DNA from 4 places in the Agarivorans aestuarii genome. Region 1 is predicted to be linked to each of the others. Evidence: predicted binding sites of a transcription regulator. Region 1 holds the regulator's gene; each other region holds the start of a gene.
The links. The regulator sigma-54, encoded in region 1, starts transcription at its own class of promoters, with help from an activator protein. The targets are predictions, from matches to a motif close to GTTGGCACGNNNNTNGNNT.

Region 1 (5,593 bases):
CATGAATGGTTTCGGCATTGCCGTCCATCACTTCGCGCACGTTTACATTAGGGTTTACCGTAAGCAGGGTAGATAAAGGAATATCGCCGAGCAGCAGGTCATCTTCATCGACGACATACAGAGCATCGGTAGCTTCGGGGAGTTCACCACGCAAGCGTAAATAGCGTAATACCACATCTATGCTTACATCAGCGCGTAAAGTAATGGTATCAGTATTCATGATACTGCCGGCAGTGTCTTCTGGGTAAGCCAGAGCGGCTTCTACCCGATGCCGGTCTTGGCCATCCATTTGCTCAAGTACTTCTTGGTAAACACTGTCGGGCAGGCTTCGCAGTACGTAAGCGATGTCGTCGGTGTCCATGCCTTCTGTTGCTGCCGCCAAGGTTTCTGGTGCCATTAACTGAAGTACTCCCTCCATCACATCTTCATTGAGCTCTTCGAGGATTTCACCTTGCTGTTCTGGATCGGTAAGTTGCCAAAGTACTTTACGCCCTGCTGGTGGACTGGATTCAAGCAATAGCGCCACGTCACAGGGAGGCATTTGATGAAGCATGCGCCTAACATGCACGAACATTCCACTCTCTAGAGCTTGATTTAGCTCCTGTAAGCGTTTGTGCTGATTAGGGTTTAACTCCATCTCTTCTGGCATAAGCGATCCCTATTATTTTGTTGGCATGTACCGCTCGCTAATTGTAGCTCGGCTTTGTTGCGTATTGATTTATTCTTCGTTGAAGTTGGCTTCCACCAAAGCTTGTACCGCATCTAATGCAGCCTCTGCGTCGGCTCCTTCCGACTCAATGGTTAAGGTGCTCCCTTGAGCGCTGGCTAATACTAGCAGGCCCATCACGCTGGCCGCAGAAGCGGTTTTCTCGCCATCAATGATGGTGAGTTCAGCGTCAAACTGTTGCGCCAGTTCAACTAACTTTGTAGCCGGGCGAGCGTGCAAGCCTAGCTTGTTCTTTACAATAACTTGTCTAGTGAGCTTCAAGGCGATGCTCCAAGGTGCGATGGCGTCGCTGAACCTTACGTTGAGAGCTAAAATGGCTAGCCAGTTGCTCAGCGACATACACCGAACGATGCTGCCCGCCAGTACAGCCAATGGCAATGGTTAAGTAGGCGCGGTTATTGGCTTCCAAATGGGGCAACCAAGATTCTAATAGTTGACTGATTTGCTCGACATATTGATTAACTAAAGGCTGCGCAGACAAATACTCTTGCACTGCTTTGTCTAAGCCAGTAAGTGGGCGCAATTCCTCTTGCCAATGGGGGTTAGGCAAAAAACGCGCATCAAACATGTAGTCGGCATCGTTAGGCACGCCATTCTTAAAGCCAAAAGACTCAAAGACCAAAATCAACTGTTGTTGCTGATCGCCGGTAACCCGCGAGCGAATCAAGCCACTTAGCTCGTGCACCGATAAACGTGAGGTATCGATGCGTAAATCTGCATTTCTAGAAATAGGCGCTAATAGCTCGGTCTCTGATTCTATAGCTTCAGCTAAGGATAAGTCGCTTCGACTAAGTGGGTGAACTCGGCGTGTTTCACTGTAACGGCGGATCAGCGCTTCGTCTTTTGCATCCAAAAAGATGCTCAGTAAGTTCACATCGGGACTGGCATCTCGAATGAGCTGCCCAACTGGAGAAAGTTCATCAGGGAGGTTACGAATATCGATACTAATAGCAACTTTGCTATAGGTCTTTGTTAAGTTATCGATGAGCGATTGCCATAGTACTACTGGCAAATTATCGACGCAGTAGTAGCCAAGATCTTCTAATACTCTTAAGGCGACGGTTTTTCCTGAACCCGAGCGCCCACTAACGATGATCAGTTCCATGATAATCCCTAAGGCTGATTAGAGTATTAGGCTACCATGATGTCGTACAATTCGTCATCACTTTGTGCGCAACGAAGTTGTTTACATACCTGCTTATCGTTAAGTTTTTCAGCTACTTGAGCAAGAGTATTAAGATGCTGCTTACATTGATCTTCGGGAACCAGTAGCGCAAAAACCAAATCTACTGGTTTATTATCAATAGCATCGAAAGAAATGGGTGGATCGCAGCGTAAGAAAACCGCAGTGGCTTGATGTTGGTTATCGATACGACCGTGAGGAATAGCGATGCCTTGGCCAATACCAGTACTGCCCATTTTTTCTCGACTTAACAAGCTTTCGAAAATGCATTGGGTGGTGGTATCAAGCTGTTTAGCAGCCAATTCGCTGACTATTTCTAGGGCGCGCTTTTTTGAAGAGCATTGAACTGCACTGAGAGTGCAGTTCAAGCTAAGTACTTTATTTAGTTGCATTGGGGTGATTAACGTTTGTTGAGTTTTTCTTTATGTTTGATGACTTGGCGGTCAAGCTTGTCAATCAGACTGTCGATGGCGGCATACATGTCAGAATGCTCAGAGGTTGCAAATAATTCGCCGCCGTTAAGGTGCAATGTTGCTTCAGCAATTTGGTTCAGTTTTTCTACGTTTAAAATGACGTGAACATTGTTAATCTGATCGAATCGTCGGGTGAGTTTGGCAAACTTGGTGTGGACATATTCTTTCAAAGACTCAGTTATTTCTACGTGGTGTCCAGTAAGGTTAATTTGCATAGATATCTTCCCCTTTTATTGGCCTTAGATAAGGCTCTTACGTTGGTTAGAAGGTGGAATTGCTAAAGACTCACGATATTTAGCAATCGTACGTCTTGCCACCTTGATCCCCTGATCTGCCAAAATATCAGCAATTTTGCTATCGCTAAGTGGTTTACTGGTATTTTCGGCAGCTACCAGTTTCTTAATTAATGCACGAATGGCTGTTGATGAGCATTCACCACCACCATCGGTAGCCACATGGCTAGAAAAGAAATATTTAAGCTCGAAGATGCCGCGAGGTGTATGCATGAATTTTTGGGTGGTTACCCGAGAAATGGTCGATTCATGCATTTCTACGGCTTCGGCAACATCGTTCAATACCATTGGTTTCATGGCTTCTTCGCCATATTCAAAAAATGCTTGTTGGTGGTGAACAATGCAGTTGGATACTTTTAGTAGGGTTTCGTTACGGCTTTCAATACTTTTAATAAACCACTTGGCTTCTTGTAAATGGCTACGGATAAACTGGGTATCGGTGGCATTAGAGGTTTTACTTAATGAAGCATAGTGAGAGTTTACCCGTAGTTTAGGCATTGCATCTGGGTTGAGTTCAACTACCCAACGGCCTTGTCGCTTGACTACCGATACATCGGGAATCACATATTGTGCTTGATTAGGCTCTACTGCATTGCCTGGGCGCGGCTCTAAGGTATGAATCAAGCGCATAACTTCGCGCAATTGATCTTCTTTAAGCTTGGTTTTACGGGCCAGTAAGCGAAAGTCACGATTGGCCAAAACATCAATGTGGTTTGATACTACATCTTTGGCTTCAACTAACCATGGGGTATCTTCGGCAAAGCGACTTAGTTGAATTAGTAGGCATTCTTGCAGGGAGCGGGCGGCAATGCCAACAGGGTCAAAGTGCTGAATGCGTTTTAGTACCGCTTCTACTTCATCTAGCTCTACGTCTAAGTCGTTATTGGCGCTTGAACGTAGGCCTTCGAGTAGTTGCTCACAATCTTGAGTGAGGTAACCTGATGCGTCGACAGCATCAATGATGGCTAAGGCAATGGCTTGGTCCACTTCACTAAATGGCGTGAGTTGCATTTGCCACAATAAGTGGTCTTGTAGTGAGTCGACAGTTTCGCCTTGAAACACCATGTCGTTGTCATCGCTCACCGCGCCGCTAGAAGAGCTAGCTGGGGCTGAACTGGCGCTGTAGATATCATCCCAAGTGGAATCAACCGGTAGGTCATCGGAGACGGTTTCTTGGTTAATGGCATCGCCAGCTTCAATTTGACTATTGTCTATATCCGCTGTGGATTCAGCTTCGGTAGATTTCTCATTGGCTGATTTCGCGTCAGTTGCGTCACCATCACTCGCGTGAGACTCATCCGCCTCAAGTAGAGGGTTACTTTCCAGAGCCTCTTGAATCTCTTGCTGCAAATCCAGCGTTGAAAGCTGGAGTAAGCGAATGGCCTGTTGTAACTGGGGGGTCATGGTTAACTGCTGACCAAGACGCAACTGCAAAGATGCTTTCATTAACTACCGCTGTTCCTTCTTCTTATTGTCTTTTTGAAAACTTACTACTTTAACTATAGCTTGAATTGCTCACCGAGATAAACTCGTTTCACATGCTCGTTTTCAAGAATTTCTTTTGGTTTTCCTGAGGCTATCAATTCGCCTTGGCTAACGATATAGGCATGCTCACAAACATCGAGAGTTTCTCTAACATTGTGGTCGGTAATGAGTACACCTAGACCGCGATCACGTAGGTGTTCAATGATCTTTTTAATATCGATAACAGAAATAGGATCTACCCCAGCGAAGGGTTCGTCAAGCAAAATAAACTTAGGCGCAGCCGCGAGCGCACGGGCAATCTCGACTCTTCGACGTTCACCGCCCGACAAGCTCATGCCGAGATTTTTACGAATATGACCAATATGAAACTCTTCTAATAGGTCATCTAGTGCACCTATCTGCTGCTCTTTATCTAAGTCTTTACGGGTTTCTAACACCGCAAGGATGTTCTTCTCAACCGATAAACGGCGGAAAATAGAGGCTTCCTGTGGAAGGTAGCCAATGCCTTTACGTGCGCGAGTGTGCATCGCTGTGCTAGATATATCATCATCGTCGATGAGAATTCGACCCTGGTCGCGTGGCACTAAACCCACCACCATATAGAAAGTGGTGGTTTTACCGGCACCATTTGGCCCCAGTAAACCGACAATTTTGCCTGTTTCTACATTTAAACTTACGTTTTTGACTACCTTGCGACCTTTGTAGGCCTTAGCTAAGTTTTCAGCAATTAGGGTACTCATTATTGCTGGTCTTCCTTGGGCGTAAGCTCTTCAAGCTGCTGAGGCTGGAAAATGGTGGTTACACGGCTATTTTCGTCACCTTGTGCCACCATTTCTTGTTTATTGATGCTGTATTTGATCATGTTACCTTTTACCAAGCTCTCTTCTTGTTTGAGTTGGGCATTGGTAGTGAGTGTTAGCGTTTGGGTTTTTAAGTCGTAACGCACTTCGTTAGCCTCTGCTTCGATTGGTTTGCCACTATCAAGTAACTGATAAAAAGTAGCAGGCTCGCCTTTGGCGATCATCACTTCACTACCTTTTTCTTCACTGCCAATAACACTCAGTTCTTCGGCATGCATTTTTATCGAACCTTGAGTAACCACTACATTATTATAAAAAGTTACTCGGTTTTCTTTGATGTTGACCTGTTGACGGTCAGCATCAACAATAATTTGTTTATTGAAGTCGTCTTCTAGTGCTTGTGAACCCCAAGAAAGCATAAACAAGCTAGCGGCAAGGGCTAACTTACTCTTGTGGATTGTGGTAAACCGCTTCGATATCATCTAATAAAGTCACTATTTCGTTGGCTAAATCACCGTCCATGCCAACCCCATACAGTTCGTATGAAGGGCCATATACGGTAACAGGTTGATCGCTGCTCATGGTTTCTGTTTGCAGATCGATCTCCAATCTTTCGGTTATTAAGTCGCGAA
Region 2 (5,593 bases), 2.1 Mb from region 1:
TAATATGCTACGTTGTCACCCCGGCATTGTTTATCAATTAAAATAGGTGTTTCCCACAGCGGCACTAAAGGGCAATAGTTGCCGCTTTATTTGCCGCTATCATCTTCTCACCATCAAGTTAATCCATACCAATACAACTAAGTTACTTAGTTAGCTGAACAAAAAGCGTCAAAAAAACTCTGGCACAGCTCTTGCTAATTATTCTTCGTGGAAGTGTAACGAGGTGTATATGGCAATAACATTTGATAAAGCATTAGGCGTTCATCAGCATACTGTAGGTGTAAGAGCCCGCCGTTCTGAGGTGATTGCAAGTAACATTGCTAATGCCGATACACCTAACTATAAAGCACGAGATATAGATTTTAATAAAGCATTTGCTGCCGCTAAAAGTAAGCAGGGTGGTGGAATGCAGATCACTAATGAGCGCCACATAAGCGGCGGTAATAGCCAGTTTGCCGAATTAGGCTTTCAAGTGCCGGATCAGCCAGATACTGGCGACGGCAATACCGTTGATGTACAGAAAGAAAAGGCCGAATTTATGCAGAACGGCTTGGAATACCAGGCAGGAATTGGTTTTCTTTCTAGTAAATTTAGTGGCTTGCGTAATGCAATTAAGGGAGGTCAATAATGAGCTTTTTTAATGTTTTTGATATTTCAGCTTCGGCCATGAAGGCTCAGTCAGTACGTTTAAATACTACTGCCAGTAACCTCGCCAATGCCGACAGCATTAGTTCAAGTATCGACCAAACTTATCGAGCAAGAAAACCTGTGTTTGAAGCTGAGCTAAACAAAGCTTCTCAAGCACAGCTTGAATCTGCCCAAGTTAAAGTAGCGGGCATTGTTGAATCGGATGCACCGTTACGTAAAGAGTACTATCCAGAACACCCGATGGCGAATGAAGAAGGGTATATATTCAAGCCCAACGTAAATGTTATTGAAGAAATGGCCGATATGATGAGTGCATCGCGCTCTTATCAAGCGAATGTTCAAGTAGCAGAAGCCGCTAAGCAAATGCTTAATAGCACGCTTAATCTGGGTAAAAGTTAAGGAGTAGCCAGTGTCTACTATTGATCCGTTACAAAGTAATTATTGGCAGCCTGAATCGGTTGTTCCAGAGAGTAATAATAATCAGTCCTTGGGGCAAGAGGATTTCTTCTCGCTACTGACCACGCAGCTGCAGTACCAAGACCCCAGTAAACCCGTTGATAACGCCGAAATGATCGCTCAAATGGCGAGCTTTCAAACTTCTGAGGGTATTGCTGAGCTTGGTACCAAATTTGACACCATGAACTCGATTATGAATTCATCGGCTGCCTTGCAGGCGTCAACCTTAGTAGGTCAAAAAGTGCTGGTGCCTTTAGATTATGGTCATAACGGCGGCGCTGGATTTGACGGTGTAGCGGTGACAGGCGCAGCTACCACTAATGTAAAAGTTTCGGTCGAAAACGCGGCGGGTGAAGTCGTCAAGGTTATCGACTTAGGTGAGGGAAGTGGCAACATGCCGTTCTCTTGGGATGGCACCGATTCTAACGGGAATCCGATGCCGGAAGGTAAGTACAACATTAAAGTTAATGGTGTTCAGGGCGGTAAAGAGATCAGTTTACCCACCGCAACATATGCAAGCGTAGGTAGCGTGAGCTTAGCGGGTGGCACATCTGGCGTAGTCGTCAATTTAGAAGGCTTAGGTGGCATTGCAATGAGCGATGTTCTCGAAGTAGCCAAGGCCTAACAAAGAATAGTAAAACGATAGGAGATTGAGAGATGTCATTTAATATCGCTCTAAGCGGCATCAATGCCTCGCAAAAGGATCTTGACGTAACGGCGAACAATATTGCTAACGTCAACACCATTGGTTTTAAAGAGTCGCGTGCTGAGTTTGCCGATGTGTATGCAACATCGATTTTCTCAAATGCTCGTACTGCCGTGGGTAATGGTGTTAAAACCGTAGATGTTGCCCAGCAATTCCACCAAGGTAGTCTTAACTTTACCCAGAATGCCTTAGATATGGCGATTAGCGGCGAAGGCTTTTTTGTTACCGCGTCAGACTTAACCACCCAAACGCGAGAATTTACTCGTGCAGGTGCCTTTAAGTTAAACGCTGATAACTTTATTGTTAACTCACAGGGTCAGTACCTGCAAGGTTATACTGTGAACAGCAGCGGTACACCCTCTGCTGTAAGTATGGCAGCAACCAACGCGATTCAAATTAGTGCTGAAGTGGGTAACCCTACTATGACCAGCCAAGTCGATATGAGTTTTAACTTGCCTTCTAGTGGCACTACTCATGATATTGGCGATTTTGATCCAACTGATAGTAATACTTACACTTCGGCTACGTCTGTGACGGTGTATGATTCGCAAGGTGGGTCGCATGTCGCAGAGACCTTCTTTATTAAAGATGACACCACGGCAAATACTTGGCACAAGTTGATATACATTGACGGCCAACCTGTAGATGTTGCTGGCGGTACGGCTAATACACCTAATGCGGGTAATGCTAACCCTAACATTCCAGCTTCTGCTACTTTAACTTTCGACAACACCGGTGCCTTAGCGTCAACTGCGCCTGCCATTATTGAAACCGTCGCTCTTGGTACGGCTCCACCAAACGGCCCTGGTGGTGTTTGGGATCCTGTGACCGGTTCTGTAGACCCAACACAAACCATTACCTTTAACTTAAATGGCCCAACTCAATACAATTCAGCCTTTGAGGTGTCTAGCTTATCGCAGGATGGTTCTACCGTTGGTAAATTGACAGGTATCGATATTGGTCCAGACGGTTTGGTTGTTGCTTCATACAGTAATGGGGAAACCACTAACATTGCTAAAGTATCGGTAGCAAAATTTGCCAATAACCAAGGTTTATCGCAAATTGGCGATACTGCATGGCAACAAACTCAATTAAGTGGTGAAGCCATTGCTGGTGAAGGTAACTCGGGTACATTTGGTAAAATTAACTCGGCTTCTTTAGAGCAAGCTAACGTTAACTTAACTGAGCAGTTAGTGAATTTGATTAGCGCCCAGCGTAACTTCCAGGCTAACTCTCGAGCCCTAGAAGTTAACTCAACGCTACAGCAAACCATTATTCAAATTCGTTAATGATTTGATAAGGTCTGAATAAAAAGGCAGCTTTGGCTGCCTTTTTACTTTATTGATTTAATTGGTTTTTTTCTTGTTGTTTTTCTTCTTTTATCTTCTGGCATTCTAATTGCTTTATTTCCTCTGAGTCAGCTAATTGACGTAGGAAATAGACATGGACCAACTACTTTATATATCGATGACCGGTGCAAAACAAAATATGCACTCGCTCGCGGTACGTGGTAACAACCTTGCAAATGCAAATACCACTGGCTTTAAAGCCGACTTAGAGAATGCGCGCTCAATGCAGGCTTTTGGGCCAGGCATGCCTTCTCGCGTATTTGCTATGACCGAGCGCCCAACTCAAAACTTTACCGATGGTCTGTTAAAGACAACGGGGCGAGATTTAGATGTGGCGATCAAAGGAGAAGGTTGGATTTCGGTTCAAGATAAAGATGGTAATGAAGCGTTATCTCGTAATGGTAACTTTACCATTTCTGCTGCTGGTGTTTTACAAACCATGCAGGGGCAGGCTGTATTAGGTAATCAAGACGCGCCAATTATTATTCCGCTACCTGTTGAAAAGCTAGAAATTAACGAAGATGGCACCATCGAGATTCGTCCAGAAGGTGCGCCTGCAGACGCCTTGGAAGAAGTTAACCGCATTAAACTAAGTAAACCTTTTGCTGGTGAGCTAACTAAAGGCGACGACGGTTTGTTCAGAGCCACCAATGGCCAGCCTTTTCAGCCCGATGCTACCGTGGAATTGGTGAAAGGAGCGCTGGAGGGCAGTAACGTGAACCCAGTGCAAGAAATGACACATATGATCAGCATGCAGCGTCAATTTGAGATGCAAATCAAGATGATGAAAGCTGCTGAAGAAAATGAAAAAGCCACTAACAGCTTGTTGCGATTAAGCTAGGTATAAGGAGCGTATTATGCATCCCGCATTATGGATCAGTAAAACTGGCTTAGATGCCCAACAAACTAACGTATCGGTTATATCAAATAACTTAGCCAATGCCAGCACAGTAGGTTACAAAAAAAGCCGCGCTGTATTTGAAGATTTGTTATATCAAACCATTAACCAACCCGGTGGTCGTTCTTCGCAGAACACCAAAATGCCATCGGGCTTAATGATTGGTGCTGGCGCTAAAGTTATCGCCACGCAAAAGAACCATGACCAAGGTAATGTTCAAACCACCGATAATGCCTTTGATTTAATGGTAGATGGCCGTGGTTTCTTCGAGATTTTGATGCCAGATGGCACTACTGCTTATACTCGTAACGGCCAATTTGGTCTTAACGATGAAGGCACTATTGTAACGCCTGGTGCGGGTTACCCATTACAGCCAGAAATTCAAGTTCCTGAAGATGCACAAAGCTTTACTGTGGGTGAAGACGGCGAGGTAAGCGTTCGTTTGCCAGGTCAAACCGACAGCCAAGTTATTGGCCAAATTACCATTACTGATTTTGTTAACCCATCTGGATTAGAGCCTCGTGGCCAAAACTTGTATTTGGAAACAGGTGCCAGTGGTGCGCCTCAAAATGGTATTGCATCGGAAAATGGCTTAGGCGCAATTCGCCAAGGCTCTTTAGAAACATCAAACGTGAATGTAACTGAAGAGCTGGTTAACTTAATTGAAGCGCAACGGGTTTACGAGATGAATTCAAAAGTGATTTCAACCGTAGACCAAATGTTGACCTTCGCAACGCAGCAATTGTAATCAAAGTTTAGAGAGAGGGATTGCTCATGAATAAACTAATGGTAGTAGCAACCTGTATGGCAATGGCTGGCTGCGCCAGCGTGAACACGGCAGTAGTGCCAGATGACCCAGAGTTTGCGCCGGTATATCCAGAAGACGTGGCCGTAGAAGCAAGAATCACTGGCTCGTTGTTTACCGAAAATGGCGCCAATAATCTGTATTCAGATAAAAAAGCCCATCGGGTTGGAGACATTATTGTGGTGAATCTCGCCGAGCGTACTCAAGCCAGTAAATCAGCCAGTAACGAGCTGGCTAAAGATAAGAATTTAAATCTAAACCAAATCACAGTACCTGGCGGTGTGGCTACAATTAACGGTAATCCAATAGAACTAGGCTTAAGTCAAAGTAGTGATTTTACCGGTGAAGCCGATGCGGCTCAAAGTAACAGCTTGAACGGTAATATTTCAGTGAACGTGGTACAGGTATTGGCCAACGGCAATCTGATTATTAGCGGTGAAAAATGGCTGATGTTAAACAATGGTAATGAATACATTCGTTTAACCGGGATTATTCGCCCAGAAGATGTCGCACCTGATAACTCAATTACCTCGTTACGCATTGCTAATGCACGAATTCAGTATGGTGGCACTGGTGATTTTGCCAATACCACTGATCAGGGTTGGTTATCTAAATTCTTTAATGGTCCAGCTTGGCCATTCTAAGCCCTGATTTTTAGGAGTAGTCTTATGTTTAAACGTAGCATTGTATTATTTAGCATTGGTTTGTGTTTAGTAGCGAATTCGGTGAAT
Region 3 (5,593 bases), 1.0 Mb from region 1:
GAGTATTCACCGGAGTATCAAAGTCTGGCTCTACAAAAAATGGCATTGAAAAGCGAGTAGTTTGCTGTTTTGGACTAAGTACTCTGTGCGGCGTCGACTTGTATCGGCCGTTGGTCCAACGTTGCATTAAGTCGCCAATATTCACCACAAAACTATTCTCCACCGGTGGCGCATCTAACCACTGTTGATTGCGATCTTGTACCTGTAGTCCGCCGGTTTTATCCTGATACAACAAGGTAATGCAGCCATAGTCTGTGTGTGCGCCAGCGCCGTTATCATTTTGTTGCTGAGGCGGATAATGAATTAAGCGCAGCACACTAATCGGGCAGGTAAAATGCTTGCTAAAAAAGTCTTCGCTTTGGCCCAAGGCTAAAGCCATGGCCTTAAGTATTTTGAGGCCAACTTGTAAGGTGAGTTCGTAATGTTGCTGCAAAAGTTGGATGAAGCCGTCAAGATTTGGATACTGGTTCGGCCCATAAAGCTGAGGAAAACGGGCTACCTGTGGATGATAGGGGCTAAGGTCTAAAGCCATATCAAAGGTTTCTTTGCAGTCTTTAGGTCCGTTTGGGTCTAGCTGTTCAGCACTTACTTGTCCCCAACCGCGATGGTTGGCCGAGTGCTGAATATTGATCTTTTGTTTTTCTTGTTCACTAAGTGCAAAGAATTTAGCAGCCATGTCTTGCATTGCTGCAAATTGCTCAGCAGGAATGCCATGACCGGTCACATAAAAAAAGCCCTTGTCACGACAGGCAGAATCTATGGCTTGAATTGCTTCTTGCCAGTGCTGGCTATCGCTATGATCTAATGACGATATATCAATAATGGGTAGGGCTAAATTCATCTCATTCTCGCAGTAAAGGCCCAGCTTAGCTGGGCACTTATTTAGGACTTAGGGTCTAGGTTTATTTAGGAATCGTTGCGTCGATGCCTTCTACGTACCACATCACGCCAGCTAGCTCTTGGTCGTTAAGTGTTTTACCCGCTGGGATCACCTCTTTGCCGCTGTTATCTTTCATAGGGCCAGTAAAGGGATGAAATTCACCTGATTTAATCTTGGCTTCGGTTTCGCTAATGGCGGTTTTTACGTCGCCGGGTAAGGCTGGGTTAACTGAAACAATTTGTAGAATGTCTTCTGCAAAACCACCCCAGTAATCTTCTGGCTTCCACGAATCTGCTAATACTTCTTCTACGGTGCGAATGTAGTGGGGTGCCCATACATCACGAACCGAGAACATGTGGGCAGTAGGAGCAAATTGACTCATATCTGACGCTTGACCAATGCCCATTACGCCGCGCTTCTCGGCAGCAATAAGTGGGGCTGGGCTGTCGGTGTGTTGCAAAATAATGTCGACACCTTGGTCCATTAAGGCGTTGGCTGCGTCTGCTTCTTTACCTGGGTCGTACCACGTATTTACCCACACAATCTTAATTTGCACATCAGGGTTTACGCTTTTCGCGCCTAAGTACACCGAGTTAATATCGCGGATCACCTCCGGAATAGGGAACGAGGCAATGTAACCAATCACATTGGTTTTGGTCGTCATGCCAGCGGCTACGCCAGACACATAGCGGCCCTCGTAGGTACGCAATACATAAGTAGACACGTTTTTGCTGCGTTTGTAGCCGGTAGCGTGTTCAAAGGTAACTTTAGGAAAACGTTTAGCGGCTTTGATAGTTGGGTTCATAAAACCAAAGGATGTAGTGAAAATGACGTCGTGACCCGATTTAGCCAATTGGGTAATCACTCGCTCTGCATCGGCGCCCTCGGGAACATTCTCAACAAAGGTGGTACTTACTTTACCGCCAAAGTGCTGTTCCATTTCAATCCGGCCTTGGTCGTGCTCATAACTCCAACCGTGGTCACCCACTGGTCCTACATATACAAAGCCTACTTTTAGTGGCTCGTCGGCGGCCATGCTGGCTGGTGTTATCAAGGTGGTTACAGCAAAGGCTGCGGCACTTATCCATTTATTTAGTTTCATTAAGAACTCCGTTTCAATTGTTCGGTGTTTCGGGTTTTGATTAGTGGTAGCAAAAAGCTGGCCACTTGGTCATGTTTTTTGATTTAAGTCAAAGAACACAGTGAATACAAGTTTTGTTGTAAATAGATGTCTTAATTGTTAGCAGCCTTATGCTTATTTATGGCGTTTTTTGGTGCAACTTATCAACGCTGCGCACCAAAGCTAAGCGTGTGTAGTTAGCTTAGCCTATGAGTCTTAATGTAGATGTAAGGAATATGTGTATTGCATGTTACTTACTAAGTGGTGGTTAGCGGGCTTTGCCCAAGTTTTACTAGAGGAGGTGATGCTAGTTGGCAAGTTACTTGCGTTATTAAGCTGACCTAGTGGTCAAATATCTGGTTGCGATTTAGCTTAATAATAGGGAGCAAAGCATGAACGCTAATAAGGAAAAAGCGATACCAAAAGAGCTGTTGTACCACCTAGACGAGAGGCCTCCAGTAGCAGAAGCTTTTTTCGCTGGGCTACAACATGTATTGGCATGTTTTGTTGGTGTGATAACGCCAACTTTGATTATTGGCGGCGTATTAGGCTTAGGCTCGCACATTCCCTACCTGATTAGTATGGCGCTCATTGTATCTGGCGTTGGAACCTTCATTCAGGCCAAAAAATTGGGCCCTGTTGGCGCAGGCATGATTTGTGTGCAAGGTACCAGTTTCGCTTTCTTAGGCTCTATATTGGCGGCAGGCTTTATTGCTAAAAGCCAAGGGGGCGGTCCCGAAGAAATATTGTCGCTAATATTTGGTATTTGCTTTTTAGGCGCTTTTATTGAGATTTTCTTATCGCAAATGCTGGTTAAGATGAAGAAAATTATCACGCCATTGGTGACCGGAATAGTGATTACCATCATTGGTATTTCGCTGATAAAAGTAGGCATGACCGATTTGGCGGGGGGCTTTAAAGCTGCCGATTTTGGTAGCTTACAAAACCTAGGTTTAGGTTTCACTGTGTTGGCCATTATTATTGCTTTAAACCGTTCAGCAAATCCTTGGCTGCGCCTCTCATCAATTGTTATTGGCTTGCTCGCTGGTATGTTAATCGCGCTATTTATGGGGAAAGTAGACTTTTCTTCGCTAGGCTCGCAACCTTGGGTGAGTATTCCTGTTCCGTTTAAATATGGTTTTAGTTTTGATTGGGTAGCGTTTTTACCGGTTGCTCTAATTTACTTTATTACAGCAATTGAATCGGCTGGCGATATTACCGCTAACTGCGCTATTTCACAGCAAGACATTAAAGGCGATAGCTACCTAAAACGGGTGCGTGGCGGTGTGCTAGCCGACGGTGTTAACTCCTTAATTGCCGCTGTTTTTAACACTTTTCCAAACACCACCTTTAGCCAAAATAATGGAGTTATCCAATTAACCGGCGTAGCTAGTCGGTACATCGGTTATTACATTGCGTTAATACTAGTGGTGCTGGGATTGTTCCCTATTTTGGGCGCTGTTTTACAGCAAATTCCTAAACCAGTGTTAGGCGGAGCCACCTTGGTAATGTTTGGTACAGTGGCGGCAGCGGGAATTAAAATTATTGCTAGCGAAACACTTAATCGCCGCAAACTACTTATTATGGCAGTGTCTTTTGGAGTAGGTTTAGGCGTGACAATGGTACCCGACCTATTACAACACGCGCCTAAATTGGTTCAAAACATCTTTGGGTCAGCAGTTACTTCCGGTGGTTTAGTGGCTATCTTGCTTAGTTTGTTATTACCTGAGCAGCCATCTTCTGTTGCGGCTCAACTCAAACCGAGTACGCAACAATCATAGAATTAATGAGCCTTAGAGTTTACTTGTATAATTAACTTAGCTTTGGCAGAATGCGGGCAGGCGCTAAGGGGCGCCTGCCCGCCAAGAGGAACTCACCCTTAAGCACATGCTTAGTTACACATCATTACGACACTGTATGTCATTCTGAATATTGTTTTGCGGGGAACAACTTAAGTATTTAGGAGCATAGAGATGTTATCTGCCGTTGAAGAACTTAAAATTCGCAGTAAAATTTTGCTTAAACAGCGCCATACTGCCGATTCCCCATTAGCAAATTTAGCTAAAGACAAATCACCACAACTAAAACATGCCTTGTTGTATGTAGCGCGAGAAGCGGGCTTTAAAGACTGGCAACACGCCCAAAGTGTATTGTCGTGCCAGCAAAAGCAAACCTTGCAACAAGATAGTGGTAAATTTTGGTATTCGCCTGCTTGTATGGCCTTGCTTAACCATTGGTGTGCTAGCTACCACGAAGCCATGGCCTTGCAAGTTAAGCAGGGTGGGGTAATTCTTCCCTACAAAAGCCAATATGTGGTGGCCAATGCTAGCTATATAGAAGCCCTAGGTTTAGAACTCAAGGATCCGCTTTGGCAAGCGCTGGAATATAATTGGTGCGAAGGCTCGCCAGCCCTGCGTCAAGAGTTAGCATACAAGCGCTTGTTGGCAATGCAAACGCAGCGCTATAAAGCTTGTTAATAGCCAATTAGTTGCAGCGTTTGCCCGCACAAAGGCTTATTATTGATATTTTTAAGAATGGCGAGCTCAGCTCGCCGCTTTATTAAGGAAGCCTTATGTCTAAAAAGATCTATTGCATTGCCATGTTTAAACCTAAAGCTGGTAAGCAAAACGAGCTGTTTAAAGTATTGCAAGCGTTAGAGCCAAACACCTTGCGCGAAGATGGCTGTATTCAATACACGGTTACGCGCCAAATTGACAACCCTTTTGCTCAGGGCACTGGTTATCCCATCGCCTTTCAAGAGATTTGGGCGGATAAAGAAAGCTTTGAAGCGCACTGCCAACGTAAAGAAATTAGCGAGTTTTTTCAAACCCATTGTGTTGCAGAAACAGGCTTAGTAGAAGATTCAAATGTTTGTGTATACAGCGATGAAGCAGAAGATTTTGACGCGCCAGTATTTGCTTAGTTTTAAGTAGATAAGAGCGCCGATAGAGCGCTCTTATTGCTCAACGATAGGTTTCTTCATCAGCGAGAAGTGAAGCTATAAGTTAACTCGTGTTTGCACGTTTATGTGTTAGCTATAGAGTTAAAGCTTTCGCCTGCGGCGACGTCATTAAGCTTCAACGAGCAAAGCTTAGCTAAGCAAAAAGAAAACTCGCCCTGCATCTTCTTAGATCCTTCGTTGCGCATTCACAAAGGAGTTGAAGTAACTCGCTACGCTCAAACAGACTTCAACTCTGATCCCTTGTTCATTTGCACTACTCGGCGAAGATGATGGGATTGAAAAGCACAGTCTTGGGAGTCGAATGTAAGGAGTGGTTTTGCCCCATTGCATGTTACGGCACACTCAAAATTACTCTTAACAAACTTATGCACCCTTAGTATTTCTACTTATGTGGACAAAGCACTGTGCTTATATACATATAAACTGTGATTCCTTCTTTCCACAAAGGCTTGCATTCTTTCGTGCTGATGTTTTTGTTATTTTTCGAGCTAGGTGGCTGATATAGCTTAGGAAAGGTGATAACCTTGTTTTTATCAAATGTATGATAAGAGGAAAAATCCCTTGTTTAAACAAGGAATTTTTCCTCTTAATAAGCTGTTATAAATTTGGAGTTTTATATGACTGGTTTAAA
Region 4 (5,593 bases), 270 kb from region 1:
AGCGACATAAGGTTCCTTCACTATTCGTTTGCTAACCCTCTGGCTAGGTGTAGTTAAAGTGTAGTCTCAATTGGCAACATTAGCGTTAGCTCAGTCAGGGCTTTAAATGACAAAAAAGCCAGTAAAAACAAATGTCAGTAGCAGCGGATGTGATTAGGTATACTGAGTTCAGCCACTATCAGCTTGTTAGTAAACACCATGAAATTTAGCCAACTGCAACTCAATCCTCAACTACTCAGTAATCTTGCCGCTTTGGGCTACCAGCAAGCGAGCGAGATTCAACAGCAAGCCATTCCTCTGGCATTGGCTGGCCACGATTTAATGGCCTGTGCGCAAACAGGCACCGGTAAAACCGCCGCATTTTGCTTGCCTATATTGCAAGCCCTTAGCCAGCAAGAGCGTACTCACCCTATCCAAGCCTTAATCATCACACCTACTCGTGAGTTGGCTCAGCAAGTGCACCAAAGCCTAGAAAATTACGCCAAAGGCTGCGAGATTAACTGCGCATTGGTGTATGGCGGTGTGAGCATAGACAAGCAGCAGCTAGCACTTAAGCAGCCTTGCCATATTGTGGTAGCTACGCCAGGCCGAATCTTAGATCACTTAAAACGCGGTTCCTGTGACTTAAAGCACTTACAGTATTTAGTGATAGACGAAGCCGATCGCATGCTCGACCTTGGCTTTAAAGATGAGTTAAGCGCCTTGCTAAAGCGCTTACCACAACAGCGCCAAACCATGTTGTTCTCGGCAACGTTAGATGCCAGCATTTATCGTTTTGCCAAACCTTGGTTAAACCAAGCCAAACAACTAGACGTTGCTAAAGCCCATAGCAAGGCAGTAAAAATAGAAGAGCGCGTTTACAACGTCGACCAAGATAAAAAAGCCGCATTGCTTTGCCAAATCATTAAGCAAGCGCAGTGGCAACAGGCTCTGGTATTTTGTCGCACCAAACAGGGTGTCGATAAACTGGTAAAACAGCTGATTCAACAAGGGATCAATGCTTCGGCCCTGCACGGAGATTTAAGTCAAAGCGCACGCGAGCAAAATTTAGTTAAATTTAAGGCTTCCGAAATACGCCTCTTGGTCGCAACTGATGTAGCGGCTCGGGGGATAGATATCGAAAATATGCCCTGTGTTATCAACCTAGAGCTACCTTACAAAAACGAAGACTATACCCACCGCATTGGCCGTACTGGTCGCGCAGGGCAAAGCGGCATTGCCATCACATTGTTGAGTGTTGACGACGAGCACTTACTGCACGACTTAGAAGCCCAATTGGACCGCCGATTACCTCAGCAATGGTATCCCGGCTTTGAGCCCGACTTAAGCCAGCCCGCACCATCTAACAAACGCAATTCTCGCTCGGCTCAAAAGAAGAAGGCGCGGAAAAGAGCTTTGGCTGCTAATAGCAAGAAGCGCTGATTTAAACCTATCTTTGGTAGTTTTTAGCACTTCGCCAATTGTCTTTATCACAAAGGGCGGCTCATCAGCTGCCCTATACCGCTCGGCTAAAAACTTGCCTACCTGATATATTTTATTCTTGTGTATGACTCTAAGCGATTACCGCTGACCAATTTGTTCTTTTTAGTTGTTCAACTAGGCTGGGCAGCCTCGTGACAAAGCACCTTGTAATTACTGTAATTGCTTGGCCATAAGGCTGGCTATTTGCTAGTACTGGTGTAAGCGCTTTTGGCACTGTGGCCAGTGCTTTAATAGCATGAGCGCTTGCCAAAAAACAACCATAAGCCTAAGCCCTAACGACAATTTACTAAGCCAAATGCCTAAGTACTAAATTAAAATGTGTTCATCCGTATTCAAACTTTAATATTTTTGACAGTTTAATTAATTATCTATAGGTGTTTGTTTCTTTTACACTTTTTTACCTTCACCCTTCATAGAAAAACACAAGCCTTTGAATTACATATATATAATATTTTGGTATGAAAAGTGCTTACCTGGCGATTAACTTTTTAATCAATAGCATACAAGGGAATAACTGCATGAAAAAAATACTAATTTCTTCTCTCCTTCTGGGACTTTCGGCATCGGCCAACGCTAGCGTTATCTTTTTTGGGGAAGATCTTAACCCCGGCACGAGTACTGCAAACAGTAGCGCTGCTAAAGATAGCTTTTTTGCATCACTAGTAGGCGCGGGAACAGAAGATTTTGAGTCATTCGCTACAGGTACCAATGGCCCGCTAACCGCGGATTTTGGTGCAGCAGGAACGGCAACCTTATCTGGATCAGGCGATATTGATAATGGAGGCTCCGGTCGCTTCGCAACTTCAGGATCTCAATATTGGGAAACAAGCCAAAACTTCACTATCGAATTCTCACAAGCAATTTCTGCTTTCGGCTTCTATGGCACTGATATCGGTGATTTTGGCGGACAAATCACCCTCGATTTTTTAAGTGGCACATCTACCAGTTATACCGTCGACAATTCAACTAACGCTCCAAATGGCACGCTACTTTACTGGGGTATCATAGATACACTAAACCCTTTCACCAAAATCTCTTTTGGCAATACGAACTCTTCTGACGTTTTTGGATTTGACGATATGACTATCGCTAACCAAGCACAAGTACTGCCTAGTCAGGTATCTGAGCCAACTAGCGTATTAATGTTAGGCCTTGGTTTATTAGGCTTTGCAGCAAGCCGCCGTAAAACCAAATAACAAACTAATTTGCTAAGCCACATTCTAAGTGGCTTAGCTCTTAGATTTGCCATCTATTAGCAGTTTTAATTGCCTACTTCATTTAACACAGCTCTCCACTCATTGCTCACACCAAGATACCTAAGCTTCCCTTCACTAAACCTTCATACTCAAGTCGTTTATTAGCACTTCCTATATGACATCTTTGAGCTATATTGCTTGCGTATAAGTTTAATATGCGCAACTATCGCGAGCTAACAACTACGGAGCAACACATGTCTACTTCAGAAACAAATCTATCAGCCTTTAGTCAAGCAGTAATTGCCGCTGGAGAGCTTTGGGTACTCAGCGCCGATGATGAGTTTGTTGTGGTGGATTCCATCGAGTTTGAAGCTACCGACGTAATGCCGCTATTTTCTAAGCAAGCCAATGCGCAAGCGCTATGTATTGAGGATTGGGCGAGCTATCAGCCAGTAGCCGTTAAACTTGAAGAGTTTTTTGAAGAATGGTTACCAAGCCTAGATGAAGACAAAGTCTTGGTGGCGATAGATTTGGATGAAAACTTAGTGGGTGACGAAATTGAAGCTTTTGCTCTAGCCAAGCAGCTCGCCGCAGACGACGCCTAAGTCGAAACAAAAACGCCACTCAATCAGTGGCGTTTTTTTATTGTGGTCCGTTAACCTTTAGTGGTTAAATTCTTCGAGTAAAAATCATTTTAGCCACTGCAAAAATCGGCGGGAAAGTTCAACCTACCCTAGGCACTTGGATTACCTAGCTTACTTGTCTAGCAGTTATTCACCTTTAAGAAAATGAGCTGAAATCCGTTAAATACGAAGCCAACTGTTTTTGCTCATGATACTCGTCTATTCTGCGCCGAGTACGCGAACTATTTTTGGCTTTTTTAGAGTGTTTAATCTGAGCGGCTTTATCTTCTTCTTCCCACTCATCAATATCATCAAATCTTGAAAATCTCATCGCTGGTAACCTAATTTAACTAAAAATATTACAGGCTATATTGCGCGACAAAAAGTTAGCTAAGCTGAGCTTTTTTCGCCATTTAAATGTGCTAAAAAATCCTACTTTCGTCAATCTATTTCACAGCTAACCAAAATCACCCAATAGAAAAATAACCGTTAATAAACAACAAATTAAATACACAAACCGTTATTTATCCACCTAGAAAAACTTTCTTATCGTTACCACAAAAATTCTTTGTTTCAACGTAAGTGAACTTACTGACATTATCGCGCGGCTTTGGATAAAGCACTGTCTATTATTCGTGTTTGTAGGTACGCCATGTTAAACAATTCTGCACACCAGCCCAGCTCAGGGATCCTTAGCCCATTGTTAGGCTTGGGCTTATTTGCGGTAGCCTCAGGCTACCTAATGAGCCTATTACCACTGGCCTTAACAGCCTTAGCTCTACCACTGTCGTTAAGTGCATGGTTGGCGAGTGCGTATTACACAGGTTTGTTACTTGGCGCCTTACAAGCACAACGCTTAATCGCAGTCATTGGCCATCGGATGGCCTTCATTATTTGTTTAGTAGTATTGCTCGCCACGGTATTGCTAATGTTCATGCTTCCCTATGCGGGCGCGTGGCTAGCTTTGCGCCTAGTGGCTGGCGCAGTAACCGCAGGGATTTTTGTGGTGGTTGAATCATGGCTATTACTCGTGAATGACGACAAACAACGGGCCGCTCGTTTAGGCATTTACATGTTAACTCTGTATGCCGGCAGCGCGCTTGGCCAATTGCTGATTGAGCCTATCGGTATAGTGGGCTCGGTGCCCTTTTTAAGCATCGCGACATTGCTGGCTTTAGCTATTTTGGCACCACTGTTTACTCGCGCAGTCAAACCCCACCAGGTGTTACATAGCGCGGTATCTATCAAAGAGCTTTCAAGCTTGAGTAAACCCGCCTTTATTGGCTGTATTGTCTCGGGCTTGGTGTTGGGACCTATTTATGGACTAATGCCTAGCTATTTGAGTAACTCAAGCCAGTGGAGCAGCAAGGTAGGAGTGTTAATGGCGAGTTTAGTGCTTGGCGGAATGTTGGTTCAGCCCTTAAGTAGCTATTTGTCGGCACGCTTAAACAAAACCTTGCTACAAGCTTTTGCTGCAGCCATTGGCGTACTAGCAGCCTTGTCGATTGCCATGGCTAACTCTTGGTTAGCCATGTGGTTAAGCTTGTTTATATTAGGGGGGGCGGCGTTTTCTATTTACCCAATCGCGATATCTCAAGCTTGTGTAAATGTGCCGGCGGAGAAAATTGTCGCCATCACAGAGCTAATGCTAATTAGCTACAGCATTGGCTCAATTTGTGGCCCTTTGTTGGCAGGCTCAGTTCAAAGCGTAGCGCTTACACTGCCCTTGTATATTGCTTTGGTACTGGCTAGCACTAGCGTGTATATGCTGATAGCGGCCAGCAAAGAAAAAGCGGGCCGCGGCCACCTACCGCCTACGCTGGGAGTTTGAGCTTAACGGTAATCCTGAGCGCAGTAGAGCTGGCCACTACCTGCATCATCCGCTAGTAAAACAGGGACCAAAGCGCCCGGTATTACCGAATCGGGATGATTAGGCGCTTGCTCTCCGCCTAAGTCGGTCTGCAACCAGCCAGGATCCATTAAGTTCATCAATACTCCGCTGCCTGCTAAGCTAGGCAGCATGTCGCGCACATAACGATCTAATGCTGCTTTGGAACAGCTATACGCCATAAGCTGAGGTTGGTCGGCAATGCCAGAGGTAACATTAATAATGCGCCCCTCACCTTGCTGCTTCATTTGCGGCAAAAAGGCATCACACAAGGCTGCTGGTGCAATACAGTTAACTTGAAAACTTAAAGCGTAGTCCTCGGCTGGAACCACTGCATCTTCTCGCCAAGGGGTCATAATTGCCGCATTGTTATATAACACCGACAAAGAATGGCCGCTCAGCTG

Region 2: a site for sigma-54 is predicted at 3,196-3,214, ahead of flgF (flagellar basal-body rod protein FlgF). Genes of this name have one in related genera too.
Region 3: a site for sigma-54 is predicted at 2,311-2,329, ahead of K5609_RS08360 (nucleobase:cation symporter-2 family protein). Genes of this name have one in related genera too.
Region 4: a site for sigma-54 is predicted at 1,935-1,953, ahead of K5609_RS04750 (PEP-CTERM sorting domain-containing protein). Genes of this name have one in related genera too.

The regions. Positions count from the first base shown of each region.
Region 1 covers NZ_AP023033.1:750,536-756,128, forward strand. Annotated here, with positions in the region: gene mgtE (magnesium transporter) at 1-649, opposite strand, end outside; gene K5609_RS03505 (HPr family phosphocarrier protein) at 719-988, opposite strand; gene rapZ (RNase adapter RapZ) at 975-1,832, opposite strand; gene ptsN (PTS IIA-like nitrogen regulatory protein PtsN) at 1,859-2,302, opposite strand; gene hpf (ribosome hibernation promoting factor) at 2,311-2,598, opposite strand; gene K5609_RS03525 (RNA polymerase factor sigma-54) at 2,623-4,122, opposite strand; gene lptB (LPS export ABC transporter ATP-binding protein) at 4,176-4,901, opposite strand; gene lptA (lipopolysaccharide transport periplasmic protein LptA) at 4,901-5,380, opposite strand; gene lptC (LPS export ABC transporter periplasmic protein LptC) at 5,406-5,593, opposite strand, start outside.
Region 2 covers NZ_AP023033.1:2,805,480-2,811,072, reverse strand. Annotated here, with positions in the region: gene K5609_RS13060 (CheR family methyltransferase) at 1-46, shown strand, start outside; gene flgB (flagellar basal body rod protein FlgB) at 230-628, shown strand; gene flgC (flagellar basal body rod protein FlgC) at 628-1,047, shown strand; gene K5609_RS13045 (flagellar hook assembly protein FlgD) at 1,058-1,729, shown strand; gene flgE (flagellar hook protein FlgE) at 1,762-3,099, shown strand; gene flgF (flagellar basal-body rod protein FlgF) at 3,254-4,000, shown strand; gene flgG (flagellar basal-body rod protein FlgG) at 4,017-4,805, shown strand; gene flgH (flagellar basal body L-ring protein FlgH) at 4,832-5,506, shown strand; gene K5609_RS13020 (flagellar basal body P-ring protein FlgI) at 5,531-5,593, shown strand, end outside.
Region 3 covers NZ_AP023033.1:1,786,772-1,792,364, forward strand. Annotated here, with positions in the region: gene K5609_RS08350 (isopenicillin N synthase family dioxygenase) at 1-841, opposite strand, end outside; gene K5609_RS08355 (BMP family ABC transporter substrate-binding protein) at 903-1,982, opposite strand; gene K5609_RS08360 (nucleobase:cation symporter-2 family protein) at 2,393-3,781, shown strand; gene K5609_RS08365 (hypothetical protein) at 3,974-4,477, shown strand; gene K5609_RS08370 (putative quinol monooxygenase) at 4,573-4,923, shown strand; gene K5609_RS08375 (deoxycytidylate deaminase) at 5,580-5,593, shown strand, end outside.
Region 4 covers NZ_AP023033.1:1,016,981-1,022,573, reverse strand. Annotated here, with positions in the region: gene K5609_RS04760 (ABC transporter substrate-binding protein) at 1-8, opposite strand, end outside; gene K5609_RS04755 (DEAD/DEAH box helicase) at 199-1,422, shown strand; gene K5609_RS04750 (PEP-CTERM sorting domain-containing protein) at 2,001-2,678, shown strand; gene K5609_RS04745 (DUF2750 domain-containing protein) at 2,933-3,283, shown strand; gene K5609_RS04740 (PA3496 family putative envelope integrity protein) at 3,459-3,632, opposite strand; gene K5609_RS04735 (MFS transporter) at 3,954-5,132, shown strand; gene K5609_RS04730 (SDR family NAD(P)-dependent oxidoreductase) at 5,135-5,593, opposite strand, start outside.